DNA from 3 places in the Methylobacterium sp. XJLW genome. Region 3 is predicted to be linked to each of the others. Evidence: predicted binding sites of a transcription regulator. Region 3 holds the regulator's gene; each other region holds the start of a gene.
The links. The regulator LexA, encoded in region 3, represses DNA repair genes until DNA is damaged. The targets are predictions, from matches to a motif close to TGTTCNNNNTGTGTTCNG.

Region 1: a site for LexA is predicted at 3,267-3,284, ahead of dinB (DNA polymerase IV). Genes of this name have one in related genera too.
Region 2: a site for LexA is predicted at 2,825-2,842, ahead of parE (DNA topoisomerase IV subunit B). Genes of this name have one in related genera too.

Annotation. Positions count from the first base shown of each region.
Region 1 is NZ_CP016429.1:4,974,253-4,983,598, reverse strand. It holds gene pabB (aminodeoxychorismate synthase component I) at 1-1,360, opposite strand, end outside; gene rimO (30S ribosomal protein S12 methylthiotransferase RimO) at 1,737-3,098, shown strand; gene dinB (DNA polymerase IV) at 3,308-4,390, shown strand; gene A3862_RS23080 (hypothetical protein) at 4,552-4,779, shown strand; gene A3862_RS23075 (hypothetical protein) at 4,831-5,031, opposite strand; gene pncA (bifunctional nicotinamidase/pyrazinamidase) at 5,142-5,768, opposite strand; gene A3862_RS23065 (quinone oxidoreductase family protein) at 5,780-6,757, opposite strand; gene A3862_RS23060 (FAD assembly factor SdhE) at 6,970-7,266, shown strand; gene A3862_RS23055 (hypothetical protein) at 7,292-7,522, shown strand; gene mfd (transcription-repair coupling factor) at 7,797-9,346, shown strand, end outside.
Region 2 is NZ_CP016429.1:5,651,413-5,660,758, reverse strand. It holds gene A3862_RS26075 (PRC-barrel domain-containing protein) at 121-612, shown strand; gene parE (DNA topoisomerase IV subunit B) at 658-2,730, opposite strand; gene A3862_RS26065 (hypothetical protein) at 3,090-3,278, shown strand; gene topA (type I DNA topoisomerase) at 3,456-6,140, opposite strand; gene A3862_RS26055 (molybdopterin-dependent oxidoreductase) at 6,346-7,293, opposite strand; gene A3862_RS26050 (cytochrome b/b6 domain-containing protein) at 7,290-8,150, opposite strand; gene A3862_RS26045 (aspartate carbamoyltransferase catalytic subunit) at 8,505-9,346, shown strand, end outside.
Region 3 is NZ_CP016429.1:4,606,198-4,615,543, reverse strand. It holds gene A3862_RS21365 (error-prone DNA polymerase) at 1-1,377, shown strand, start outside; gene A3862_RS21360 (hypothetical protein) at 1,422-1,886, shown strand; gene fae (formaldehyde-activating enzyme) at 1,927-2,466, opposite strand; gene A3862_RS21350 (NRAMP family divalent metal transporter) at 2,529-3,770, opposite strand; gene A3862_RS21345 (hypothetical protein) at 3,851-4,066, shown strand; gene A3862_RS21340 (hypothetical protein) at 4,085-4,531, opposite strand; gene lexA (transcriptional repressor LexA) at 4,782-5,519, shown strand; partial or broken gene A3862_RS21330 (ComEC/Rec2 family competence protein) at 5,513-6,946, opposite strand; gene A3862_RS21325 (vWA domain-containing protein) at 7,199-7,864, shown strand; gene A3862_RS21320 (PP2C family serine/threonine-protein phosphatase) at 7,861-8,655, shown strand; gene A3862_RS21315 (helix-hairpin-helix domain-containing protein) at 8,678-9,346, shown strand, end outside.

The sequences.
Region 1 (9,346 bases), 370 kb from region 3:
CCTTGGCGAGGGTCTCGTCGTATTCCGGGCCGGGCTCCGACAGCAGGGTCACCCCGCCCCCGGCCTGCAGGACCGCCTGTCGGTCGTCCATGAACACCGTGCGGATCGCGATCGCGGTATCGAGCGCCCCGTCGAAGCCGATCCGGCCGATGGCGCCGCAATAGAGTTCCCGGGCGTCGCCCTCGATCTCGGTGATGATGTCCATGGCGCGGATCTTCGGGGCGCCGGTGATCGAGCCCCCCGGGAAGGTCCCTTCCAGGAGGTCGAGGGCGTCGAGCCCGTCGCGGAGCTCTCCGGTCACCACCGACACCAGATGGTGGACGTTGGCGTAGGTCTCCAGGCCGCAGAGCGTCGGCACGGCGACGCTGCCCGGCGCGCAGACCCGGGACAGATCGTTGCGCAGCAGGTCGACGATCATGACGTTCTCGGCCCGCTCCTTCACGCTGGCCTGGAGCGCCTCGGCCGCCGCCCGGTCGGCCGCCGGGTCGTCCGAGGGGTTATCCGCGCGGCGGGCGGTGCCCTTGATCGGCCGGGTCTCCACGTGACGGCCGTCGAGGCGGATGAACCGCTCGGGCGAGGACGAGGCGACGGTCAGGCCCTCCAGCTCCAGATAGGCGCCGAAGGTCGCCGGGTTGGTGGCGCGCAGCCGCCGGTAGAGGGCGAACGGATCGAAGCCGGCCGGGAGATCGGCGGTGAAACGCTGGGCGATGTTGGCTTGGTAGATGTCGCCCGCCCGGATGTAGGCGCGGACCTTTTCGACAGCCTCTTCATAGGTTTGTCGGTCGAAGTTCGAGCGCCATGTGAGCGGCTCCGGCGCTCCGGCGGCGGCCGCGCTCGGGATTTCCGCGCCGCCGAGCCGGTCGGCGAATCGGGCGAGCCGCGCCTCCGCGCGGGCCTGCCGCTGGGCCGGTGCGGTCTCCGGGAACCCCGTGGCGACGAGCCGGCAAGTGCCCGCGGCGTGATCGATCACCAGGGCCGTGTCGTAGAAGTTCAGGGCGATGTCGTCGGTGAGCCCCGCCCGCCGGGCCGGCGGCGCCACCCGTTCCAGCGATGCCCCGAGGTCATAGGCCAGATAGCCGATCGCCCCGCCGGGGAAGGGTTCTTCGGCGTCCGGTTCGATCCGGTACGGCGCGAGGCACGCCCGCAGAGCCGCGAAGGGACCGCCCGGCACCGGATTTCCGTCGAGGGTCGCCCGCCCGTCGCGGTAGCGGAAGCGTGCGAACGGCTCGGCGGCCACGATCGAATGGCGACCCAGGGAGTCGTGCCGCATGGCACTGTCGAGGAAGGCGAGCCCGGGCAGGGGGCGCAGCCGGGCCGCCGCCGCGACGGGATCGATGAAGGGGATCTCTCGGGTCCACATGACCGGGTTCGGGCTGTTGTCCTGGGCGAGGGCGGGGCAGATCCTGTCACGCTGCCGTCGCACAGGCGATGCCGCGGGGGAAGCGGCAGTTGCACGCAGGGACCGCCCTGGGGGGCAGACAGGGCGTGCTTCCGACGCAGACCGCGTCCCCGCGGCTTCATGTGGGATGTCAGGGCAGGCGCGCAAAGTCCTGGTCAAACAGCCAAGTTTCCGGTTCTGCGTCAGCGGCGCGCGCCGGTCCGGTCACCCCTGCGGCGGCCGGTCTCGCGCGGCGGCGCGGGAGCTTGTATAAGAACCGCGATCCCGAATTCCCGTCCTCGCGCTTCGAGCGACCGATCCTCGGTTGCCCGCGCCGGGCCTGTCCGACCCGAATGCCATGACCGCCACGCCTGCTCCCCGCGGCCCCGCTTCCGGAGCCGAATCCAAAATCACGGCCCCCAAGATCTCGTTCGTGTCGCTGGGCTGCCCGAAGGCGCTGGTCGATTCCGAGCGGATCCTCACCCACCTGCGCGCCGAGGGCTACGAGCTGGCCCGCCGGCACGACGGCGCCGACGTGGTGATCGTCAACACCTGCGGCTTCCTCGATTCGGCCAAGGCGGAGTCGCTCTCGGCCATCGGCGAGGCCATGGCGGAGAACGGCCGGGTGATCGTCACCGGCTGCATGGGCGCGCAGCCGGAGGAGATCCGCGAGAAGTATCCGGATCTCCTGGCGGTGACCGGGCCGCAGGCCTACGAGTCGGTGGTGGCCGCCGTCCACGAGGCGGTGCCGCCGGCCCACGACCCGTTCCTCGACCTCGTGCCGCCGCAGGGGATCAAGCTCACCCCGCGCCACTACGCCTACCTGAAGATCTCGGAGGGGTGCAGCAACCGCTGCAGCTTCTGCATCATCCCGTCCCTGCGCGGGAATCTCGTGAGCCGCCCCGCCGCCGACGTGCTGCGCGAGGCCGAGAAGCTGGTGAAGGCCGGCGTGAAGGAGCTGCTCGTCGTCTCGCAGGACACCAGCGCCTACGGCGTCGACATCCGCTACGCCGAGAGCCCGTGGCGCAACCGGCAGGTCCGGGCCAAGTTCTACGACCTGACTAAGGAGCTCGGCGAGCTCGGGGCCTGGGTGCGGCTCCACTACGTCTACCCCTACCCGCACGTGGACGAGGTCATCCCGCTGATGGCCGAGGGCAAGGTGCTCCCCTACCTCGACATGCCGCTCCAGCACGCGAGCCCGTCGGTGCTCAAGCGCATGCGCCGGCCCGGCAACCAGGAGCGCCAGCTCGACCGGATCCGGAGCTGGCGGCAGACCTGCCCGGACCTCGCGATCCGCTCGACCTTCATCGTCGGCTTCCCCGGCGAGACCGAGGCCGAGTTCGAGGAGCTGCTGGCCTGGCTGCAGGAGGCCAAGCTCGATCGGGTCGGCTGCTTCGAGTACGAGCCGGTGGCGGGCGCCACCGCCAACGCGCTCGGCGACCTCGTGCCGCCGGCGGTGAAGGCCGAGCGCAAGCGCCGGTTCATGGAGACGCAGAACGGCATCGCGCTGCGGCTGCAGCGCGCCAAGGTCGGCAAGCGGCTGCCGATCATCGTCGATGCCGTCGAGGGCGGGGTCGCCCGGGGCCGGTCCAAGGCCGACGCGCCGGAGATCGACGGCACCGTCCACGCCGCCTTCCGGCGCCCGGTGCGGGTCGGCGACATCGTCACCGTGAAGATCGACCGGGCCGAGGCCTACGACCTCTACGGCAGCGTGGCGTAAGGCTGTCCCCGTCATCGCGAGCGCAGCGAAGCGACCCAGCTGGGGCTGCGCTCACCGACGTCGCGTTGCCCTGGGTCGCTTCGCTGCGCTCGCGATGACGGGCGCGGGCCGGACTCCTGTTGAAGCCCTCTCCGACGCGGCTTGACCCCGCCGGCCCACCGCGGTCTTTGGAACAGAGCAGGAACTCACCGCGGATCTCCGAGGCGGCGATGGATCCGGAGGTCGCGCTCCGCAAGATCATCCACATCGACATGGACGCGTTCTACGCCTCCGTGGAGCAGCGCGACGACCCGTCCCTGCGCGGCAAGCCCCTGGCGGTGGGCGGCTCGCGGGAGCGGGGCGTCGTGGCGGCGGCGAGCTACGAGGCGCGCAAGTTCGGCGTGCGCTCGGCCATGCCGTCGGCCACGGCCCGGCGGCTCTGCCCGGACCTGCTGTTCGTGAAGCCGCGCTTCGAGGTCTACCGGGCGGTCTCGGAAGAGATCCGCGCGGTCTTCGCCCGGCACACGCCGCTCATCGAGCCGGTGGCCCTCGACGAGGCCTATCTCGATGTCACCGAGAACCTCCTGGGCCTGCCGACGGCGACGGCTGTGGCGAAGGCGATCCGGGCCGAGATCCTGGAGCGCACCGGGCTCGTGGCCTCGGCCGGGGTCTCGTACAACAAGTTCCTCGCCAAGGTGGCGTCCGACCACAGGAAGCCGAACGCCCTGTTCGTCATCACCCCCGCCATGGGGCCGGACTTCGTGGCCGAACTGCCGATCGGCCGGTTCCACGGCGTCGGTCCGGTCACCGAGGCGAAGATGAAGCGGCTCGGGATCGAGACCGGGGCGGATCTCCGCGCCTGGACGCCGGAGCGCCTGCGCGAGACCTTCGGCTCCGCGGGCGCCTACTACCACGCGGTCGCCCGGGGGATCGACGAGCGGCCGGTCCGCGCCCACCGGGTGCGCAAGTCGATCGGGGCGGAGACCACCTTCTCGGAGGATACGGCGGCCTTCGAGGTCCTGGCCGCCCGGCTGGCGCCGCTGTTCGACAAGGTCTGGGCGGGGGCCGAGGCCAAGGGGATGCGCGCCCGGACCGTGACCCTGAAGCTGAAATTCTCGGATTTCGCCCAAGTCACCCGGGCGAAGTCGCTGTCCGTCCCCGTCGCCGACCGGGCGGCGCTGGAGCGGATCGGCCTCGACCTGCTCGCCGGCCTGTTCCCCCTGCGGCGCAGCGCGCGGCTGATCGGGGTGTCGCTGTCGGGCTTCGCGCAGGACGCGCCCGAGGCGCCGCTCCAGCTCGGGCTGGCGCTCTGACGGGGCGCCCCGTCGCGGGGCCCCGTCGCGCGGCCCGCGCTGATGCGACGCGGGATCGTCGTGCGGTCGCGCACGCCGGGCCCGCGCGGCCGCCCCCACATGGGATCCATCCGGCGCGGACCGGCATTCCCCGGGACCGCGCGCACCGAAGGGTCCGTCCCATGTCGAAGCCCGCCGTCCTGGCCCTGTCCGCCGCGCTCCTGCTGACCGTCCCGGTGCACGCCGCCCGCGCCGACGGCACCGCCGCCTTCGGGGCCGCCAACGCGGCGCAGCTCCTGGGCTACACCGCGAGCCCCGCCCAGCTCTACGTCCCGGCGAGCGGCCCATCCGCCGGGTTCGCGACCGGCCCGGCGCCCCAGCGGCCGAAGCCGCCGGCCCGCGCCCGCTGACCGGGATCGCCCGGGCCGGGCCGGCCCGGGCGTGCCGTCACGCCGGCTCGGTCAGGCGTTCTTGCGCGGCCGGTGGTCCGGGTCGACGCCGCCGTCGCGCTTCGTCTCGTTGTCGACGTCGCCCTCGAAGGTCGAATCCGCCTGCAGATCCGCCGGGTCGGCGCCGCTCATCCCCTTCGACGTGCCGATCCCGGGATTGCCCTTGAGGTCGGCGTCCGTCGGCGTGTCGGTCTTCGGGTGCTTGCCTGACATGCTGGCTCCTGACTGGCATCCTGCCGGATGCCGATGTCGGGCCAACGCGTTGGGGCGGGGGCGGTCTCCCGCGCGGCATGCGGCGGTTCGCCTCCCGCGCCCCGGGGCGCTCAGCCGATCTGCGCCGCCGCGATCCGGCGGACGCCCGCCGCCTCCATCCGCGCCCAGGCCTGCGCCAGCGACCCGTCCACGTCGATCCCGCGCACCGCATCCTCCACCACGAGGACCTCGAAGCCGGCGTCGCGGGCGTCGAGCGCGCTCCAGGCGACGCAGAAATCGGTGGCGAGGCCGCACACGGCGACGCGGGTGATGCCGCGCTCCCTGAGCGCCCCCGCGAGGCCCGTGCGCGTGGCCCGGTCGGCTTCCAGGAAGGCCGAGTAGCTGTCGACCCGGGGATCCAGCCCCTTGCGCACCACCAGGCTCGCCCGGTCGGTGGCGAGCCCCGGCGCGAAGGCGGCCCCGCGGCTGCCCTGGACGCAGTGCCGGGGCCACAGCACCTGCGGCCCGTAGGGCAGCACGATGGTCTCGAACGGCGCCCGACCGGGATGGGTCTCGGCGAAGGAGACGTGATCCGCCGGGTGCCAGTCCTGCATCAGCACCACATGCCGGAAGCGGTGCTGGAGCGCGTTGATCGGCTCGACCACCGCGTCGCCCCCCGGGACGGGGAGCGCCCCGCCCGGCAGGAAATCGACCTGCACGTCGACGACGAGGAGCAGGTCGGCGTTGCCGGGCGTCACGGTCGCGGGCCTCAGGGCAGCATCACGATCGAGCCGGTGGTCTCCCGGCCCGCGAGGTCGCGGTGGACCTGCTGCGCCTCGGCCAGCGGGTAGGTGGCGTTCACCGCGATCTTCACCGCGCCGTCGCGCACCACCTTGAACAGGCGGGCGGCCGCCTCCTCCAGGGTGGCGCGGTCCGACGTGAAGGTCGCCAGCGTCGGGCGGGTCACGTAGAGCGAGCCGCGCGGGGCCAGCAGGCCGAGGTCGAGCCCGGTGATCGCCCCCGAGGCCGAGCCGAAGCTCGCCAGGAGGCCGAGCGGTGCGAGGCTGTCCAGCGAGCCCATCAGGGTCGCCTGCCCGACGCCGTCATAGACCACCGGCACGCCCTTGCCGCCGGTGATCTCGCGCACGCGCTTGGCGACATCCTCCTCGCGGTAGAGGATGACGTGGTCGCAGCCGTTCTGCTTGGCGAGTTCCGCCTTCTCGGGGCTGCCGGCGGTGCCGATCACGGTGGCGCCGAGGTGCTTGGCCCACTGGCAGGCGATCAGGCCGACGCCGCCGGCGGCCGCCTGCCACAGGATCGTGTCGCCGGGCTTCACCGCGTAGGTCCGGTGCAGCAGGTACTCGACGGTCAGGCCCTTGAGCATCATGGCGGCGGCGGTCTTCTCGTCGACCCCCTCGGGGATCGGCACGGCCGCGGAGGCCGGGATCACCGGCTCCTCGGCGTAGCAGCCGTCCGCCACCGAGCCGTAGGCGACCCGGTCGCCGGGCTTGAACTGCGAGACCCCCTCGCCCACCGCCGTGACGGTGCCGGCGCCCTCCTTGCCGGGGGTGTAGGGCATGTGCGGGGACTTGTAGGCGCCGGTGCGGAAGTAGATGTCGATGAAGTTGACGCCGATGGCGGCCTGCTTGACGCGGATCTGCCCGGGGCCGGGCTCGGCCAGGGGCACGTCCTCGAAGCGCATCACCTCGGGGCCGCCGTACTCGTAGACCCGGATCGCCTTCGGCATCGTCCTGCTCCCGCTCGCCGCCCCGTCCGGGGCGTTGCAGCCCGAGATAACGGAGCGCCCGCCGGAGGCAATTCGTTTTTGGGCCCCCGTACGCCGCCCGTGCGCCGGTTGTAACCCGCCCAGGGGCGCCGCCGTTCTGGATCCGCCGGTCCTGGGCGCCTATCTAGCCCTCGTCCCTGCTCCTGCCCTTCCTCAGCCGAGGTCCGAGATCCATGTCCGGCACCACCCGCACGAGCGCCGACCTCGATCCGCGCCGCCGCCGCCTCCTCTACCGCGCCTGGCACCGGGGCATCCGCGAGATGGACCTGATCATGGGCCGCTTCGCCGATGCCGAGATCGGCGACCTGTCAGAGGCGGAGCTCGACCAGTTCGAGGCGCTGATCGAGGTGCCGGACCGCGACCTGTTCAAGTGGCTCACCGGCGAGGTCGAGACGCCGTCGAACTACGACACGTCGGTCTGGCGGCGGGTGCGGGCGTTCCACCGGCACGACGCGCCGATCCATTCCTGAGAGCGACCGGTCGAGAGTGCCCGCGATGGACGAACCCAAGCCCAACTACGATCACCCGGCCCGGTCGATCGCCACCGAGCTGGTGGTGCGGATCATGCTGGAGATGATGGAGCGCTCCGATCCGGCGCTCCGCGCCGAGATCCTGCGGCAGGCGACGGTGCGCGCCGGGGCGATGACCGAGCACATGCCCAACGCGGATTTCTTCCGCGGCCGGGTCGAGGCGGCGCTGGCGGAGATCGTCGGGCCGGACGCCTGAGGGGCATGCGCCGGGGTATCCCCGGCCCCGACGCGGCGCGGGCCGCGGCCTCTTCCATGCGGGAGAGGGGACCCGCGCGCCATCCTGCGCCCGGCTCACCGACGATCGGCCGCCCATCGGCGCAGGGCCGTTCCCTGCCGCGACGGAGCGTCCATATAGGCTCTGTCCCGCCGCCCGGCCGCCGCCGCCATGCTTTATCGCGGCGGCCCGATCGGCTAACGCCACCCGACCTCTACCCCTGACGCGCCCGGCGGGATTTCCCGCGAAAGACCCGATGGCCAAGCCTCAGCCGAAGCCCCCCGCCCCCGCCGCCAAGCCGCAGGTCGCGCGCTTCGCCCTGCCGAAATCCTCGGCGCTCGCCCGGGCGATCGACGCCCTGAAGCGCGGCGACAGCCCGGTCCTGGCGAACGCCCCGGAGGGCTTCGACGCGCTGGCGCTCGCCGACCTCGCCCGTGCCCTGGCGCCCACCGTCGACGCGCCGGCCGTGCTGGTCCACGTGGCGCGGGATTCCGGACGCTCGGCCTCGTTCCAGGCGGCGCTCGGCTTCGTCGCGCCCGAGATGGACGTGATGAGCCTGCCGGCCTGGGATTGCCAGCCCTACGACCGGGTCTCGCCGACCACGGCCACGGCCGCCGCCCGGATGACGGCGCTCGCCCGCCTCGCCCGCACCCGCTCCGCCGAGGACCGCCCGCGGATCCTCTGCACCACGGTCAACGCCCTGGTGCAGCGGGTTCCGCCCCGCACCCACATCGCCAAGGAGGCGTTCTCGGCGGCGATCGGCAACGTCGTGTCCATGGACGACGTGGTCGCCTGGGTCGAGGCCAACGGCTTCCTGCGCACCGGCACCGTGCGCGACACCGGCGAGTATGCGGTGCGCGGCGGCATCCTCGACCTGTCGCCGCCGGGCTTAGCCGCGCCGATCCGCCTCGACTTCTTCGGCGACACGCTGGAATCGATCCGCGCCTTCGATCCGGAGACGCAGCGCACCACCGGGCAGCTCCGCTCGCTGGACCTGATGCCGATGAGCGAGGTCCAGCTCACCACCGAGACGATCCGGCGCTTCCGCCAGGGCTACATCCAGAGCTTCGGCGCGGCGACCCGGGACGACCGGCTCTACGAGACCGTGAGCGAGGGGCGCCGCTACGCCGGCCTCGAGCACTGGATGCCGCTGTTCTACGACCACCTCGACACGCTGTTCGACTATCTCGGCGGCGTGCCGCTGGTCTTCGACCCGCAGGTCGAAGACGCCGCCGCCGAGCGGATCAGCCTCGTCCAGGATTATTACCAGGCCCGCGAGGGCGCGATGAAGACGCCGCAGGCCGGCGTCGCTCCCTACAAGCCGCTGCCGCCCCGGGCCCTCTACCTGACGCCGAACGAGCTGAAGGAGCGGATCGCCACCGCCACGGTGGCGCGGCTGACGCCCTTCGCGCAGCCCGAATCCACGGAGCGCGCCGTGATCGATTGCGGCGCCAAGGCCGGGCGGAGCTTCGCCCCCGAGCGGGCCGACGAGAATGCCAGCGTGTTCGACGCCGCGGTGGCGCATATCCGCGACCTCCAGGGATCCGGTCATCACGTGATCCTGGGCGCCTGGTCCGACGGATCCCGCGACCGGCTCTGCGGCGTGCTCACCGACCACGGCCTCAAGAAGCCGGTGGCGATCACCCGGCTCACCGACGTCTACGCGCTGAAGCGCGGCACCGACGCGGCGGTCGCCGTCTGGGGCCTGGAGGCGGGCTTCACCGCGGGCGAACTCGCGGTGGTCTCCGAGGGCGACATCCTGGGCGACCGGCTGGTCCGCCAGAAGCGCAAGGCCAAGAGACCCCA
Region 2 (9,346 bases), 1.0 Mb from region 3:
ACAGGGAGCGCCGGAACCGCGCGTGCCACCCGCGATTGAGACCGCGGCGCCTCATGGGGACCGAGCGGGGACCGGGACGGGAACCCCGCGACGGGTCCGGGCGCACCGGAGCGATCAGCCATGCGAAGCCGAATCCTTCTCCTGTCGCTCGCGGCCCTGGCTCTGGCGGGAGCGCCTGCACGCGCGCAGGATGCCTCCGTGATCGGCAAGGATACGGTCCTGCCGGGCACGGGGCCGGGGACCTCGACGGACGGCCAGGGCGTCGGGCGGCTGATGGCGGCGGCGAATGCCGAGGACGCCGCCAAGCGTCAGGGGCTCAAGCCTGTGGCCTTCCTGGCCTCCAAGATGATCGGCGTGACGGTGCGCAACGCGGCAGGCGACAGCGTCGGCAAGATCGACGACCTGCTGATCACCGATGGCGGGACCCTCAAGGCCGTTGTGATCGATGTCGGCGGCTTCCTCGGCCTCGGCAGCAAGGTGATCGCCGTGGAGCCTGGTGCTCTGGTGCTGCGGCCGGGAGGCGAGCGGTTCTCGGCGGTCCTCAACATGAGCACCGACACGGTGTCGGCGGCCCAACCCTTCGACCCGGCCAAGGCGGTTACCAAGCCCTGACGGTCCGGTCGGCCGGCGCGGTGGAAACCGCGTCGGCGCGACGGTTCAGATGTCGAGGTCGGCCCCCTCGGCGAAGGCCGCGCGCTCGCTGATGAAGGCGAAGCGGGCCTCGGGTTTGTTGCCCATCAGCCGCTCAACCGTGTCGCCGGTCGATTCCCGGGCCTCGTCCAGGACCGCGACGCGCAGCAACGTGCGCTTCTTCGGGTCCATGGTGGTCTCCTTGAGCTGGGCCGGCATCATCTCACCAAGGCCCTTGAACCGCCCGATCTCGACCTTGCCGGCCTTGAACACCGTCTTGATGATCCGCTCCCGGTCGGCGTCGTCCCGGGCATAGGCCACCTTGGAGCCCTGCTGCAGCCGGTAGAGCGGCGGGATCGCGAGGTAGAGATGCCCGCGGTCGATGAGCTTGGGCATCTGGCGGTAGAAGAAGGTGATCAGCAGCGAGGCGATGTGGGCGCCGTCGACGTCGGCGTCCGTCATGATGATCACCTTGTCGTAGCGCAGGTCGGCCTCGCGGAAGGCCGCGCCGGTGCCGCAGCCGAGCGCCAGGGTGAGGTCGGAGATCAGCTGATTGGCGCCGAGCTTGTCCCGGCTCGCCGAGGCGACGTTGAGGATCTTGCCGCGCAAGGGGAGGATCGCCTGGGTCGCCCGGTCGCGGGCCTGCTTGGCGGAGCCACCGGCCGAATCGCCCTCGACGATGAAGATCTCCGAGCCCGCGGTGCCGGCGGCCGAGCAATCGGCGAGCTTGCCGGGCAGGCGGAGCTTGCGGGTGGCGCTCTTGCGGGCGACCTCCTTCTCCTGGCGGCGGCGCAGGCGCTCCTCGGCCCGGTCGATCACCCAGTCGAGCAGCTTGTTGGCCTGGGCCGGGGAGGCGGCGAGCCAATGGTCGAAGGCGTCGCGCACCGCCGTCTCGACGATGCGCTGGGCCTCCACGGTGGCGAGCTTGTCCTTGGTCTGGCCCTGGAACTCGGGCTCGCGGATGAAGACCGAGAGCATGGACGCGCAGGTCGCCATGACGTCGTCGGTGGTCACCGCGGTCATGCGCTTGGCCTGGTTCACGCGCTCGGCGTGCTCGCGCAGGCCCCGGAGCAGGGCGACCCGCAGGCCGGCCTCGTGGGTGCCGCCCTCGGGCGTCGGGATGGTGTTGCAGTAGGAATGCGAGAACCCGTCCTCGGCGACCATCCAGGCCACCGCCCATTCCAGCGACCCGTGCGAGCCCGGCTTGGTGATCTTGCCGGAGAACATCGCGTCGGTGACCAGCTCCTTGCCGTCGATGTCGCGGGCGAGATAGTCGCGCAGGCCGTCGGGGAAGCGGTGCACGGCTTCCGCAGGTACGCCCTCCAGCCCCTCGAGGAGGGCGGGGGCGCAGCGCCAGCGGATCTCGACGCCGCCGAACAGGTAGGCCTTCGAACGCGCCATCTTGAACAGGCGGCGCGGGTCGAATTTCAGCGAGCCGAAGATCTGCGCGTCCGGGTGGAAGCGGACCCGGGTGCCGCGCCGGTTCTGCACCCGGCCGATCAGCTCCAGCGCGCCCTGCGCGTGGCCACGGGAGAAGGTCTGGCGATAGAGGGTCTGGTTGCGCGCCACCTCGACCTCGAGGAGGTCGGAGAGCGCGTTCACCACCGAGATGCCGACGCCGTGCAGGCCGCCCGAGGTCTCGTAGACCTTCGAGTCGAACTTACCGCCGGCATGCAGCGTGGTCATGATGACCTCGAGCGCCGACTTGCCGGGAAATTTCGGATGCGGGTCGACCGGGATGCCGCGGCCGTTGTCGGTGACCACGAGGGCACCGGTCTCCTCCAGCTCCACCTCGATGAAGCTGGCATGGCCGGCCACCGCCTCGTCCATGGAGTTGTCGATCACCTCGGCGAAGAGGTGGTGCAGCGCCCGCTCGTCGGTGCCGCCGATATACATGCCGGGGCGGCGCCGGACCGGCTCCAGCCCCTCCAGCACCTCGATGTCGGAGGCGGTGTAGCCGGAATCGGGCTCGGCCGCTGCGAGCGCCGTCACGGAGGCCGTGGCGTCCAGGCGCCGTCGCGGCTCCGGCGCGCGAGACGGGGCTGTCGAGGCGGCCGCCTTGCCGCCCGGTCCGAACAGGTCGCGGGCCGGATCGCTCACGCGCGGCCTCCGCGGGCGCGGCGCATCGGCCGGCTCGGATTCGCGCAGACGGGTCTTGGGTCGTGGAGCATGCGCCTTCATCCCCGCATGATAGCGGAACAAAACGTAAACATCAAAACCGTTCGCCCCCAGGCGACGCGGCCGCACCATCGCATGCTGCGGCGCCGCGAGCGAGGGCCGGAACCGCCCCGACCCCCGAGGGGGCCAGGCGGCCCGTCATCACGACGTTGCACAACGATGGGTTAAGGCTTTCCCGTGACCAGCCTGTTCGACCTCCACAGGCCGCCGCCGGAACAGACCGGGACGATCGACGTTGACGGCGGAGATAAATCTTGACCGTGGTCAGGGAGCCGCAGCCCATGAGCGATGCCGCGATCGAGGCCCGCCGCCTCACGTTGATCCGCTTCGAGCACGCGGCCGGCGCCGCCTTCGGCTGCGACGACGACGCGGCCGGCGTGCCGCCCGGCCGGGCGCTCATGAATTCCACCACGATCGCGCTGGCGACCTTCGCGACGGCGCTCGCGGCGACCATCACCTACCTCGTCTGAACCGGGCGGCCGGACCCGGAAACCGGGACGTGCATCCCGTTCTCCGCGTCGGTCTGCCCCTGTCTCCCGCCCCCGGGAGAGCAGCGGAGGACCGCGTGCCCGCCCTGGACACGGACCGGCGCGGCTGACGCGCCTTGCACCCGGCGAGCGGGTGAAGGCCGCCTCGACCTGTCTGCGTCAGCCGGCGCCCGTCTTCTTGGCCGCGGTCTTCTTGGCGGCGGGTTTCTTCGCTGCCGTCTTCTTGGCCGCCGGCTTGGCGCCGCTCGCCGCGCGCGTCGCGGTCTTCCGGACAGCGCCCCGTTTCGCCGGCTTGCCGCCGCCCGAGGCACGCTTGGCGTTGACCAGGGCGATCCCCTCGTCGAGCGTCAGCGCCTCGGCGCTCATGGTCTTCGGCAGCGTGGCGTTCACCTCGCCGTCGGTGACGTAGGGGCCGTACTTGCCGGCCTTCACCACGAGGTCGCGCCCGCTCGCAGCGTCCGTGCCGAGCGGGCGGCCGGGATCGGCAGCCGGACGGCCGCGGCCGCCGCCCTGCTCCTTGGCGACGATCAGGTCGATGGCGCGGTTGCCGCCGATCTCCAGCACGTCGTCGTCCTTGCCGAGATTGGCGTAGGTCTTCCCATGCTGCACGTAGGGCCCGAACCGGCCGAGATTGGCCAGGATCGGCTCGCCGGTCTCGGGGTGGCGCGCCACCTCGCGGGGCAGCGCCAGCAGCGCCAGCGCCTTCTGCAGGTCGACCGCCGAGGGACTCAGCCCCTTCGGCAGGGAGGAACGCTTCGGCTTCTCCGCCCCCTTCTCGGTGGAGGCCTCACCGAGCTGCAGGAACGGCCCGAATCGGCCGTCGCGCAGCGTCACCGGCAGACCGGTGGCGGGATCGTCGCCCAGCACCCGGACGCCCGGCTGGCCGCCCTCGGCCGAGGAGCCGTCCCCCTCGCCCTCGACGCCCGAGGCCGAGAGCTGGCGGGTGTACTTGCACTCGGGATAGTTCGAGCAGCCGATGAAGGCGCCGAACTTGCCGAGCTTCAGCGACAATTGTCCGGTCCCGCAGACCGTGCAGGTGCGCGGGTTCGAGCCGTCGCCCTTGTCGGGGAAGATGTGCGGCCCGAGGAGGCCGTTCAGCGCCTCCAGCACGTCGGTGACGCGCAGCTCCTTGGTCTCGCCGATCGCCGCGGAGAAATCGCGCCAGAAGTCGCGCAGCACCGCCCGCCAGTCGATCTCGGCATTGGAGACGCGGTCGAGCTGCTCCTCGAGGTCGGCGGTGAAATCGTACTCGACGTAGCGCCGGAAGAAGCTCTCCAGGAAGCCCGTGACGAGCCGCCCCTTGTCCTCCGGCTGCAGCCGCTTCTTCTCGATCTTGACGTATTCGCGGTCGCGCAGCGTCTGGAGCACCGCCGCGTAGGTCGACGGGCGGCCGATGCCGAGTTCCTCCATGCGCTTCACGAGGCTCGCCTCGGAATAGCGCGGCGGCGGCTCGGTGAAGTGCTGGGTCGAGCTGATCCGCTCGCGGGTGAGCGGGTCGCCGGCCTTCATGGGCGGCAGGCGGCGGCTCTCCTCGTCCTCCTCGTCGTCCTTGCCCTCCTGGTAGAGGGTGAGGAAGCCGTCGAACTTCACCACCTGGCCGGTGGCGCGCAGGTCGATCTGGCGGGGGCCGACCTTCGCCGTGACGTCCACGGTGGTCCGCTCCAGCTCGGCCGATTCCATCTGGCTCGCCATGGTGCGGGTCCAGATGAGATCGTAGAGCCGGGCCTGCTCGGGCTCGAGGTGGCGCGCCACCATCTTGGGCAGGCGGCTCATGTCGGTGGGCCGCACCGCCTCGTGGGCCTCCTGGGCGTTCTTGGCCTTGACGCTGTACTTGCGCGGCACGTCCGGCACGTAGCGGTCGCCGAACTCCTTGCCGATCACCCGGCGGGCGTCCTGGATCGCCTCCGGCGCCATGTCGACGCCGTCGGTCCGCATGTAGGTGATGATGCCGACGGTCTCGCCGCCGATATCGACGCCCTCGTAGAGGCGCTGGGCGACCCGCATGGTCTGGGCCGGCGCCATCCCGAGCTTGCGCGAGGCCTCCTGCTGCAGGGTCGAGGTGGTGAAGGGCGGCTGCGGGTGGCGCTTGGCGGGCTTCGCCTCGACGCTCGCCACCTGGAAGGTCGCGAGTTCGAGGTCGCGCTTGAAGGCGGCGGCCTCGTCGCCGGTGCCGACGTCGAGGCGCTGGATGCGCTTGCCGTCGGCGCCGACGAGGCGGGCCTCGAAGGTCGCGCCGTCGGCGGTCGTCAGCGTGGCGATGAGCGTCCAGTACTCGCGCGGCTTGAACCGCTCGATCTCCATCTCGCGCTCGACGACGAGGCGCAGCGCCACGGACTGCACGCGCCCCGCCGAACGGGCGCCCGGGAGCTTGCGCCACAGGACCGGGGAGAGGTTGAAGCCGACGAGGTAGTCCAGCGCCCGGCGCGCCAGATAGGCGTCGACCAGGGCCTGGTCGATCTCCCGGGGCTTGCGCATCGCCGCCTCGACCGAGGCCTTGGTGATGGCGTTGAAGGTGACGCGTTCGACCGGGATGCCCTTGAGCGCCTTGCGGGCGGTCAAGGCCTCCAGCACGTGCCAGGAGATCGCCTCGCCCTCGCGATCCGGGTCGGTGGCCAGAATCAGCTTGTCGGCGCCCTTGACCGCCTTGGCGATCTCGGAGACCCGGCTCGCCCCGCGGTCGGCCAGTTCCCAGACCATGTGGAAATCCTGCTCGGGATCCACGGAGCCGTCCTTGGCCGGCAGGTCGCGGATGTGCCCGAACGAGGCGATCACTTCATAGTCGCGGCCGAGATACTTATTGATCGTCTTGGCTTTGGCCGGCGACTCGACGACGACGACTTTCATTCAGACCTCTGCCCCTGACGGGACCTGAGCGCGACGGACGAATTCTGATCGTAATTCGCGTGGGACATATGCCCGCCGTCGGGCCGGGGCCGCGCGCCGGGGACAAGTGGGTCACGGGCGGCGGGATGTCAAATGGCGGGCTGTGCCGCCGGTGTGGGGTCGAGCCGCTCCGTCGCGCATGCCCCGGCTGGCGCGGCGCCGAAACTCAGATCCCCGCGTACCATTCGTAGCCGCGGTCCTCCCAGTAGCCGCCGCCGCCCTGGCCGATGCCGTCGAGCGATTCCACCATCTCGACGCGCATCACGTACTTGGCCTGCTTGTAGCCGAGCTGGCGCTCGACCCGCAGGCGCAGGGGCGCGCCGTTGGAGACGGGCAGCGGCTTGCCGTTGAGGTCGTAGGCCAGGATCGTCTGCGGATTGAAGGCGTCGTAGAGGTCGATGCTCTCGTAGTAGCGGATCGGCGTACGCTTATCCTCGGGCTCCGCGGCCGGGCTGCCCTGGCCCCAATCGTCCTTGGGCGCGTCGGTGGCGGTGGGCGCGCCGCCCCAATCCTCGGCGGCGGCGAGCTGGATGTAGGCGTCGCGCACCGCGCCCGGATGCCCGGGGCGCCCCAGGAAGGCGCCGTCGCCGCCTTCGAGGCCGCCGCCGGCATATTCCAGCGTGTCGGCGCAGTGGAACACCGCGTAGCGCGCCTGCGGCTTCAGCCCGGCCCGCTTCAGCACCTCGGCGAGCGGCACGCCGGCCCATTGCCCGATGCAGCTCCAGCCCTCCACGCAATCGTGACGGGTGATCTGGGTCCGCGACGGCAGGGCGCGCAGGTCCGCGAGGCTCAGCGAGAGCGGCGTCTGGACGAGCCCGTCGACCGTGAGCTTGAACTCCGCGAACTTCTTGGCCGCGAGGGCCCGGTAGGCGCGGTCCGGCGGGTCGATGGTGCCGTTCGGCTTGAACCAGGGCGAGATCATCGCGGCCGGGAATTCCCGGGCCAGGGTCGTCGGCGACATCAGCAGGCGCTGGACGTACTGGTTGGCGTCCTCGCCGACCTGGAGGGTCTGCCGGCCCGCATCGGATCCGGCGAATCTGTCGCAGCCGCCGAGCAGGGCGGTGCCCATCAGGCCGGCACCGGCGGTGAGGAGCTTGCGGCGGTGGAGGATCATCGGGCACCTTCCCGGTCACGGCCGAGGCTGAACCAGCCGGTGATCATGCCGCGCATGTTGTTGACGAGGCCGGAGACCAGCACCAGCAGCACGTGGACCACCACGAACAGCACGATGAGCCCGGCGGCGATGAAGTGGACGCTGCGCGCCGATTGCCGGCCCCCGAACAGCTCGGTGAGCCAGGGCCAGGCGGCATCCATCCCGGGCGACATGGCGAGTCCCGCGAGCACCATCGCGGGTAAAAGGCCCAGCACCAGGACGAGATAGGTGAGCTTCTGGATGACGTTGTAGCGCTTGGCCTCCGTGCCCTCAGGGAAGCGCAGGAGCAGGTGCTCCTTCACGGAAGCCCCGAAGTGGCGGATCTGGTCCCCGTCCGGAATCAGGCGACGGCGGAGCTGGCCGCTGAACAGGCCGTAGGTGAGATAGACGGCGCCGTTGATCACCAGCAGCCACGCGAACAGGAAGTGCCAGCGGCGGCCCGTGGCGAGGTCCTGGTCGGCCGGCAGGGTCGCCCAGGACGGGAAGGCCCGCTCCACCTCCGTGCCGCCCTCACGCGACAGGCCGAGAACGCCCGTGGTGTCGAAGGTCCGCGTGCCGACCGTCACCACCCCGCGGCTCTTGCCGTCGCGGCCCTGATCGCTCGTGATGGCGAGCGCCGGGTCGTCGAAGGTCGAGACCGCGCCCCAGTAGAGCGCGGGGTGGGCGTTGAAGATCTGGAGGCCGCTCATCAGCAGCACGAGCAGCACCGCGGCGTTGATCCAGTGCGCCAGACGGATCACCAGCGGATGGCGGTAGAACCACCGGCGCCCCTGCCGGTCGACGGTCTCGGGGGCTTGGAGAGCAGGGGAGGCGGCCAAGAATCGGGTCCCGGTTGGGCGTCGCTGGGCCGGGGATCGTCCGAACCCCGACCGTTCGGGCCAATACGTGGCGCGAGGAGCACCGGTTACCATCGGGCGGAAAAAAGGCCGCAGGTCCCGTCCGGCTTCCCCGGCGCGGCGGCGGGCTGCAGGGCCTGCGGGGGCTCCAGGCACGGGGCCGAGGGCGGAGCGCGGCCTGACCCTTTCCGAGCGGACGCCAGCCGGGAGCTCACGCCGAGCCAGCCCCTGTGCGCCGGAGGACGCGTCCCGGCCTGAACCGCGATGGATGCGCGCGATGGATGCATCGGACAGCCTTGCCGGGACGGCGCGCCGCACCTACACCCGGGCCTCATCATGACGACGCCCGCGCCCCCGGCCTTCCCGCACCGGCACCTCCTCGGCATCGAGGGTCTGACCCGGCCCGACATCGAAGGGCTGCTCGACGCCGCCGAATCCGCCGTCGACCTCTCGCGGCAGGTGGAGAAGAAGCGCACGACCCTGCGGGGCCGGACGCAGATCAACCTGTTCTTCGAGCCCTCGACGCGGACGCAATCCTCCTTCGAACTCGCCGGCAAGCGGCTCGGCGCCGACGTGATGAACATGTCGGTCGCCTCGTCCTCGGTGAAGAAGGGCGAGACCCTGATCGACACCGCGGCGACGCTGAACGCCATGCGGCCCGACATCATCGTGGTCCGCCACGAATCGGCCGGCGCCGTGCACCTGCTCGCCCGGAAGGTCGACTGCGCGGTGGTCAACGCGGGCGACGGCGCCCACGAGCACCCGACCCAGGCGCTCCTCGACGCGCTCACCATCCGCCGCAACAAGGGCCGGATCGAGGGCCTGCAGGTGGCGATCTGCGGCGACGTCCTGCACTCGCGGGTGGCGCGCTCCAACATCATCCTGCTCCAGGCCATGGGTGCCCGGGTCCGCCTGATCGCGCCCTCGACGCTGCTGCCCGCCGGCATCGAGCGCTTCGGCGTCGAGACCTTCACGGACATGCGCAAGGGTCTCGTCGGCTGCGACATCGTGATGATGCTGCGCCTCCAGCGGGAGCGCATGAACGGTTCGTTCGTGCCCTCCGTGAAGGAGTATTTCCGCTATTTCGGCCTCGACGCCGAGAAGCTGGCGCTCGCCAAGCCCGATGCCCTGGTGATGCATCCGGGCCCGATGAACCGCGGCGTCGAGATCGCCTCGGA
Region 3 (9,346 bases):
GAGTACCCCGCCCCGCACCCGGACCACGGGCCGGCGGACGAACTGAAGGAGGTCCTGCAGAAGACCTACGGGGTGCCGCTGTTCCAGGAGCATGCCATGCAGATCGCCATCACGGCGGCGGGCTTCACCCCGGCCGAGGCCGACGGCCTGCGCCGGGCGATGGCGACCTTCCGCCATGTCGGCTCGATCGGCGGCTTCGCGGACAAGTTCGTGGGCGGCATGACCCGCCGGGGCTACCCGCAGGACTTCGCCGAGCGCTGCTTCGCGCAGATCCGCGGCTTCTCCACCTACGGATTCCCGGAGAGCCACGCGGCGAGCTTCGCGCTCCTCGTCTACGCCTCGGCCTGGATGAAGTGCCGGCACCCCGACGTCTTCCTGGCCGCGATCCTCAACGCCCAGCCCATGGGCTTCTACCAGCCGGCCCAGCTGGTGCGCGACGCCCGCGCCCACGGGGTCGAGGTGCGGGGCGTCTGCGTCAACGCCAGCGACTGGGACTGCACCCTGGAGCCGGCCGGAAATCCCGCGCTGCACGCCGTGCGGATCGGCCTGCGGGTGGTGCGCGGCCTGCCCGAGGCCGCCATGCGCCGGCTCGTGCGGCTGCGGGCCAACGGCTATGCCAGCATCGAGGGCCTGCAGGCCGCCCTCGCCCTGCCCCGCAACACCCTGGAGCGGCTGGCCGAGGCGGACGCGTTCCGCTCGCTGGGCCTCGACCGGCGCGCCGCCCTCTGGATGGTCCGCACCCTGGAGGGGACCTCGGCGCGCAAGGCCGCCAAGGCCGACCCGAGCGCGCGCCGGGCCCATCTCCTCGACGCGCCCCTGCCGCTCTTCGCCTGGCACGCCGATGACGGCCTGTTCCGGCACGAGCCGGCCGTGGACCTGCCGTCCCTGGCCCCGTCCGAGGCGGTGGCCGAGGATTATGCCGCCACCGGCCTGTCGCTGCAGGGGCACCCGGTCGCCTTCTTCCGGGGGCGGCTCGCCCGGATCGGCGCGATCCCGGCCCGGGCGCATCTCGATCCCGCCCTGCCCCAGGGGGCGCGGGTCACGGTGGCGGGCCTCGTGCTGATCCGCCAGCGGCCCGGCACCGCCAAGGGCGTGGTGTTCCTGACCCTGGAGGACGAGACCGGTATCGCCAACGTGATCGTCTGGAAGACGGTGTTCGAGGCCAACCGCCGGATCGCCATGCAGGCCCGGTTCCTCGCCGTGCGCGGCCGGATCCAGCGGGCGGACGGGGTGGTCCATCTCGTGGCCGAAGGGTTTCGCGATCTCACCGCGTCCCTGCGCGACCTGCGCGAGGCCGGGATGAAGCTGCCCCCCGAGAACACGGATTTCGGCGTGCCCCCGGATCGGCGCGTGTATCGCAGCCGGGATTTCCACTGAGGAACGCCCCTCGACAGGCCCCGCGCCGCGCGTAGAGTGCGGCCATGTCGAGCTTCGCCGTTCCGCGCCTCCTCCTCGCCGCCTGCGCGGCCCTCCCCCTCTGGGCGGAGGCCGCCCGGGCCGACAGCTGCGACGACCTCACCCGCCAGATCGCCGGCGCCATCGGCGGCAAGGTCGGCAAGCGGGCGGGCCCCAGCATCGACATCCGCATGGCCGGCCCGATCAAGTTCGACGTGACCTGCCGGGCCGAGCCGATCGTGCAGGCGACCTCGGCCGAGCCCGCCCCCTCGGCGACCTTCTTCCGCGACCTGTCGGTGGCCTCCGAGATCCTGGTCGGCGAACCGGCCGCGACCGTCGAGCCGATCATCGCCAGCGCCTACCGGACCGCGCTGTCGGAGCGGCGCAAGTCGTTCATCCAGCAGAACGGCTGGTCGGCCTCCTGCTACACCGACCCGGGCAGCACCGCGATGCGGACCCTGTGCTCGGTGGGGCGCATCCCGCCGGGGTGATGCGATATCGACCCCGGCAGGATGCGCGCGAAGGGGCCGATCAGTACTCGATCACGCCGTCCAGGGCGTAGTGCTTCACGGTCTTCCGGTTGGCGATCAGCTCGTCCACCGTCGGCTCGCCCTTGAGGGCGCGGGCGATGGCGAGCTTCGTCGCCTCGTAGTTGGTCCGGTAGAGGTCCTTCTGGTCGAGGTTGTCGTCCTCGGCGCAGCGCTGATCGAGCCAGATCATGATGATCATGCACAGCTCGTCGAGCCCGTCCTTGGGCAGGATGCCCTCGATGATGCAGTCCACGATCGCGTCGCCGGTGGCGGCCTGGACCACGCCGCCGAGGAGCTCGGCATACTCGGCCGTGTGGATCGTGACCTTGGTGGTCATCATCGTGGCAGGGCGCACGAGCTGGTTGAGGTCGCGGACCACGAACATCCGCGTGTGGCCCTGGACCTGCCCCATCATCGACGCGAAGGCCTGGCCGACCGGACCGCGCACCGAGCCGATCAGCACCTCCGGCATGGCGTCGGTGTACTGGCCCTCGGCCGCCAGCACCGTGGCCTCGCCCGTGCGGAACCAGATCTCTTGCATGTTCGAACTCCACCTGATCGGAGCCCGCGGGAGACATCATCGGAGGCCCCGCGTCAATCGCGTCAGAGCAGGCCCACCCCGTCCAGGACGCCGACCATCGCGAACGCGATCGTGATCCCCGACACCGCGTAGACCACCCCCTTGTAGACGCCCGCCACGCGCTGCCCCTCTGGCAGGGCCCGGGTGGCGAGGAGGATCAGCAGGCCGAGCGCCAGGGGCAGGAGCAGCGCGTTCATCACCTCCACGGCGATGTTGAGCGCCACGAGATCCGGCACGAGCTGCACGGCGACCGCGCCGGCCGCGACCGCGAGCGCGAAGGCGCCGTAGAAGGCCGGAGCCTCCCGGGGCGACTGCTCCAGGGAGTGCGGCCGGCCGGTCACGTCGCCGAACCCCCAGGCCAGCGCCAGGGCCACGACGTTGAGCGCCACGAAGGCCGCCGCGATGATGCCCACCCCGAACACCACCTGCCCGAGCCACGGCCCCAGGGCCGGCGTGAAGGCGCCCGCGAGATCGCCGACGGTCTCCAGCCCCTTCGCGCTGCCCTGCCCGGCCTTGCCGATCGTGGCGGCGGCGGCGACGAGGATCGCGCCCATCACGCATTGCGAGACCACCGCACCCACGAGTGTGTCGAGCCGCGAGCGCCGCGCGTGCTCCCAGCCCAGGCCCTTATCGACGATCGCCGACTGCTGGTAGAAGATCATCCACGGCATGATCACCGCGCCGATATTGGCCGCGATCAGCACCCGGAACTGGCCGTCGCCCAGCGGCATGTGCCCGAAGGAGGCGACGATCTCGGGCAGGTTCGGCCGCGCCGCGACGGCGAGCCCGACGAAGACCAGCTCGAACAGGCCGACCACGATCGCCACGACCTCGACGCGCCGGTAGCTCCCGGTGAAGACGAGCCCCAGGAGCAGGCAGGCCGGCAGGCCGAGGCTCACGAGCCGCGGCACCCCGAACAGGTCCCCGATGCCGGCGATGCCGGAGAATTCCGTGACGATGGCGCCGATGCCGGCGACCACGAGGCCGCCGTACGAGATCCAGGCCCAGGCCGGCCCGTAGCGCTCCCGGATCAGCGCGCCGTGGCCGCGTCCGGTGGCGGTCCCGAGTCGCACCGTCAGCTCCTGGACGACGTACAGGATTGGCACCAGCAGGATCTGGAGGAGCAGGAGCGAATAGCCCCAGCGCGCCCCGCTCTGGGCCGCCGTGATGAGGCTTCCGACATCCGTATCGGCCAGCATCACCACGAGTCCGGGGCCTGCGGCCTTGAGGTAAGCGGACAGGCGAGGCAGGGAAGCGCTGGGCACGGCTCGGGAACAGTCCCGCGCACGGCCGGTTCCGGCGGGCGCCTGCGGCGTTTTCCCGGGGCAGGCGGGAGGGACATGTGATGGCGGAGAGCACGGATCGGGGCTCCGGCTGGAGCCTGCAGGCGACCGCCGTGCCCGACGGGGTGCGCCTGGAACTCGCCCTGGCCGACCTCGGCGGCGCGCCGGTCACCGCCGCGATCGTTCTCGACCGGGCGGAAGCCCGGGCCTTCGCCCGCGCCCTGCTCGCCGCCGCCGGCGACGCGGCGGAACGGACCTTCCCGAAGCCGGGCGCCTGACGGCGCGCCGCCGGTCGGTCAGCGGGCGAGACCGGGATTGCGGCCCGGCAGGCGGGGGACCACGGTGCCGCGCTTCTCGATCGGCGTGTCGCAGGCGTAGGCGAACTCGGTCTTCAGCGGATCGAACACGGTCTCGCCGGTGATCCGGCAATCCTCGCGCACGGTCTCGTCGAGATAGGCCCGGGCGGCGGTGCGGAAGCGCTTCACCCGGGTGGCGTTCGGCTCCGGATCGATCCGGGCCTCGCTCAGGTTGCAGCCGGTATATTCGCGCAGGGCGTTCGAGACGATCAGCATCCGGCGCATCTGCCGGTTGTCGTAGACCTCGTAGGGCTCCTTGCAGCCGATCGTCACCACCTGGGGGGTGAGCGCCACGTAGTTCCGCGAGATGTAGGAGAACCCGGTGGTGCAGCCGGCGAGGCCGAGGGCGGCGAGGCCGAGGGGCAGCAGAGCTGCGGGTCGTCGCATCCTCGTCATCCCAAGAGGGTCCCAGCCCGCGGCCCGGATCCGCCGCCTTCCCGGCGGGGCGCCGCGGTGCATTGAAACGGCTCCGCTTGCGCCGTCAATGCGTTTCTCGACCTTGCTCCCGCGAGCGCGGAGCGACGCGCCAAGCGTAGCGGTGCCGCCCTTGCGGAACACTTGCGGAACGTTTAACCTGTTCGTGATTTGTTTCAGAGACCGTCACGGGGCGGTCTGCCAAGCCGCGAGTCCCCCTTCGATGCTCACGCGCAAGCAGCTGGACCTCCTGCGTTTCATCCAGAGCCGGATGCAGGAATGCGGCGTCCCGCCGTCCTTCGACGAGATGAAGGACGCCCTCGACCTCAAGTCGAAATCCGGCATCCACCGGCTGATCACGGCCCTGGAGGAGCGCGGCTTCCTCCGGCGCCTGCCGAATCGGGCGCGCGCCATCGAGGTGATCCGCATTCCCGAGAGCCTGAGCCAGACGGTCCCATCTTCGGCCCCATCTTCGGCCCCGGCCGAGCCGCGCCGTTTCACCCCGAGCGTGGTCGAGGGCGGCAAGTCCAAGCAGCCGCCGGCCCCGGCCAGCACGCGGATGATCGATGACGCCGGTCGTGCCATTTCGATCCCGGTGATGGGCCGGATCGCCGCCGGTACGCCGGTCTCGGCGATCCAGAACCAAAGCCATGCCATCACCCTGTCGCCGGATTTCGTGGCCGGCGGCGAGCACTACGCCCTGGAGGTGCGCGGCGACTCGATGGTCGAGGCCGGCATCCTCGACGGCGACCTCGTGGTGATCCGCAAGCAGGACACGGCCAATACCGGCGACATCATCGTGGCGCTGATCGACGACGAGGAGGCGACGCTCAAGCGTCTGCGCCGCCGCGGCTCCTCGATCGCCCTGGAGGCCGCCAACCCGGCCTACGAGACGCGCGTCCTCGGGCCCGACCGGGTCCGGATCCAGGGCCGCCTCGTCAGCCTCGTCCGCCGCTACTGAAGCGGCTCGGCCGGCGCGTCGCCGGGGGCGAAGTCCCCGCCCGACGCATCGGTTTCCGGAGGCGTTGTCGCCCCGTCGTCAGAGGCGCGGGCCTCCGCGGAGGGCGCGGTGACCAATTGTGGCGGTCCCGGCCCGTGTCCCGAGCGTGGTCGCCAGGGCACGGCGCGGCCATCGGCCCGGGCGTGATGGGCGACGAAGCTCTCGCCATCGGACCTGAGGGCGACGGCGCCCTGGGCGGCCAGGACGCGCCGGTCGATCACCAGGGGGCCGGTGCAGGTCGGTGGGGCCACGAGGCCCGTGATCAGCACCGCGGCGCGGGCGCAATCCTCCGGGAAGGCCCGCCGGTCCCGGACCAGGGCGACCGCCCGTCCGTCCGGCAGGCGCGCGGTGCATCCGAGCCGATCACAGCGGCCGCTGCCCGATCGGACGATCAGTGCCCCGGCTCCCCGTCCGTCGCCGTCCGCCTTCAGCCATTGTTCGAGGACGAAGCCGGACGGGCTGCCGAGGGCCGCGAGCCGTCCGTCCGGCCCCCGCACCGCGGCCCCCGCACCCTGCCGATCGACATAGAGGTCGTAGCGGTCGGGTCGGGCCGCGACGACGAGTCCGAGCAGGATCGGCGGCACGGCGAGCCAGCGCAGGCGGGAGGCCGGTAACGTCGCGAGCAGCAGGCCCGCGGTCAGCAGGAACAGCGCCGCGGTGCCGAAGGCCGGTACGACCACGATGGCCCGCTCGAACCCGGCGATCCAATGGGAGACGGCGAGCATGCCCCCCACCGCCTGACCCATCAGCCACCAGATCGGGCGGTCGAGGGCGAAGGGATAGGCGAGGATCCCGATCACCGCGGAGGGCATCACCACGAGGGAGACGAGCGGCAGGGTCAGGGCGTTGCCGACGAGGCCGAAGGGCTGGATCGTCTGGAAATGGTAGGTGGCGAAGGGCGCGGTCGCGACCTGCGCCACCAGGGTCGTGGCCAGGGTCCCGGTGACCGCCGAGAGGCCGCTGCCGACGAGCCGACCGAGCCGGCCCGCCCCGGGGCGCACGAACAGCCGCCCGTCGATCAGCCGTGCGCAGGCGATCAGCCCGGCCACGGCGCCGAAGGACATCTGGAAGCTCGGGCCGAGCAGGCCCTCCGGCTCCCGGGCCAGGGCGATCAGCGCCGCGAGGGCGAGGTTGCGCATCGACAGGGCGGGCCGGTCCACCAGGATCGCGCCCAGCATGATCAGGGTCATGATCAGCGAGCGTTCGGCGGCGATGTCCCAGCCCGAAAAGGCGCAGTAGGCGGTGACGCCGACCATGGCGAAGCCGGCCGCGATCTTCTTGATCGGCCAGAGGAGCGCGCAATGGGGGACCAGCGCGAGGAGCGCCCGCACCAGCCAGAACACCACGCCGGCGGCCAGCACCATGTGGAGGCCCGAGATCGACACCCTGTTGGGAAGGTTGGCCGGCGGGTAAGCGACCGCTCCGTCGACATCCGCTGGGCGCCACCGCTTCAGCCAACCGGCCTTCAGGTTGTCCGGCAGTGCTCCTGCCAGCGTGGACGTTACGCCTTGGACGGCAGAGCTAAGTGGGTGTCGGAGTTCCGCCGCGGCCGTCGCCAGTCAAGTCACCCCTTGCATGGCCGCGAGGATTGCGTACCACCTAGGATTATGCCGCTTGCTCTGTTGCGGCGGAGGATTGGCATGTCCGAGTTCGACCAAGTCCCATTCGGTGCGGAGGAGTTCGCCGACAACCCCGAGCCGCGTTGCCCATGCCTACTCCTGCTGGACACGTCTCATTCGATGCGCGGCCGGCCCATCGCTGAGCTTAACAACGGTCTCGTGGCGTTCAAGGATGAGCTGGCCGCCGACACACTGGCGATGAAGCGGGTCGAGATCGCGGTGGTGACCTTCGGGCCCGTCTCGGTCCTGAGCGAATTCCAGACGCCGGACATGTTCACCCCGCCCAACCTGGAAACGACCGGCGACACGCCGATGGGCGCGGCCATCGAACGCGGCGTCGAGATGATCCGTCGGCGCAAGGACGCATACCGGGCCAACGGCATCTCCTACTATCGCCCCTGGGTGTTCCTGTTCACCGATGGCGGGCCGACCGACAGTTACTCCCGCGCCGCGCAACTCGTTCGCGAGGGCGAGGAGACGAAGGCCTTCTCGTTCTTCGCCGTTGGCTTGGAGGGGGCGAACATGGACGTCCTCGCGAGCATCTCCAGCCGCCAGCCGCTCAAGTTGAGCGGCCTCCGCTTCCGGGAGCTCTTCTCCTGGCTTTCCTCGTCGTTGAGCGGGGTCTCACGCTCGCAGGTCGGGCAGACCGTCCCGCTGGCCGCCCCTACCGGATGGGCCGAGGTGTGAGCGACGACGGTCACCCGTGGCGCTTCGCCTTCGCTGTCTCCGAGGGAACGTCGCACGCCTCGTCGAACACACCCTGTCAGGACCAGGCCTTGTGCCGGGCGATCAACACGGCCGGAGGTGACGTGCTGATCGGGGTCGTCTGCGACGGCGCCGGGAGCGCTGCCCATGCGGAGGTCGGGGCATGGCTCGCCGCCCAGACGATGGCGGAGTTGGTCGAGCTGCATTTCGAGGAAGGCGGCAGCATGGCCGACGTGGACCTGGCATGCGGCCGAGCCTGGGTCGCCCGGGTGGCCGATACGTTGACCCGGCACGCCGCCGCGGAGGGCCGTGCGGTCAGGGATTACGCCTGTACGCTGCTGACCGCCATCGTCGGGACGACGGGGGCGGCCTTCATCCAGGTGGGCGATGGCGCCATCGTCATATCCCGAGGTGAGGAGGAGGACTGGTCCTACGTGTTCTGGCCGCAGCACGGCGAGTTCGCCAACACCACGAACTTCGTCATCTCGCACGATGCGACCGACGCGCTCGAATTCGCCTACGTGCCCGAACGCCTTCAGGAGGTATCCTTGTTCTCGGACGGCCTGGAGAACCTCGTCTTGCACCACGCGACCAGGACGGTGTTCGAACCCTTCTTCCGCCGGATGGTCGCCCCGGTGCGCAGGCTCGCCGCGCCGGGCATGGATGCGGGCCTGTCGGCGACCTTGGCCACCTACCTGGCTTCGCCGAGCGTCTGCGAGCGCACCGACGACGACAAGTCGCTGATCCTCGCGTCGCGCCTGCCGGCCGCCTGACGGGGCCGGCATGAGTAAGGGGTTGCCCCAGGTGGTCGACGACGCGGGTCGACCTGTCAGGCTCGGCGCGGTACTGGGACAGGGCGGCGAGGGCGCCGTCTACGAGGTGGTATCGCGCCCGGGGCTCGTCGCGAAGGTCTACCATAAGCCCCTGTCCGGCGAGCGCGCGGACAAGATCAAGGTCATGGGCCTCATGGGCAACGATGCCCTCGGTCGCCTGGCGGCCTGGCCCTCGGGACTCCTGATGGAGGGTGTCGGGCGCGCGCCGGTCGGCCTTCTGATGCCGCGCGTGAGCGACCGCAAAGACATCCATAACCTCTACAGCCCGAAGAGCCGCCGATCCGAGTTCCTGCGGGGGGACTGGCGGTTTCTCGTGCGCGCGGCCGCAAACACGGCCCGGGCCTTCGCGGCGGTCCACGCGGCCGGCTGCGTCATAGGCGACGTCAACCACGGCGGCGTCCTCGTCGGGCAGGATGCCACTGTCACCCTGATCGACTGCGACAGCTTCCAGGTCTCGCATGGCGGTCGGCGCTTCCTGTGCGAGGTGGGCGTCGAGACGTTCACTCCGCCGGAACTCCAGGGCCGCTCCTTCCAGGGCGTGGTGCGCGACGCCTCGCATGACGATTTCGGTCTGGCGGTGATGACGTTTCTGCTCCTCTTCATGGGGCGTCATCCGTTCGCGGGCCGGTTC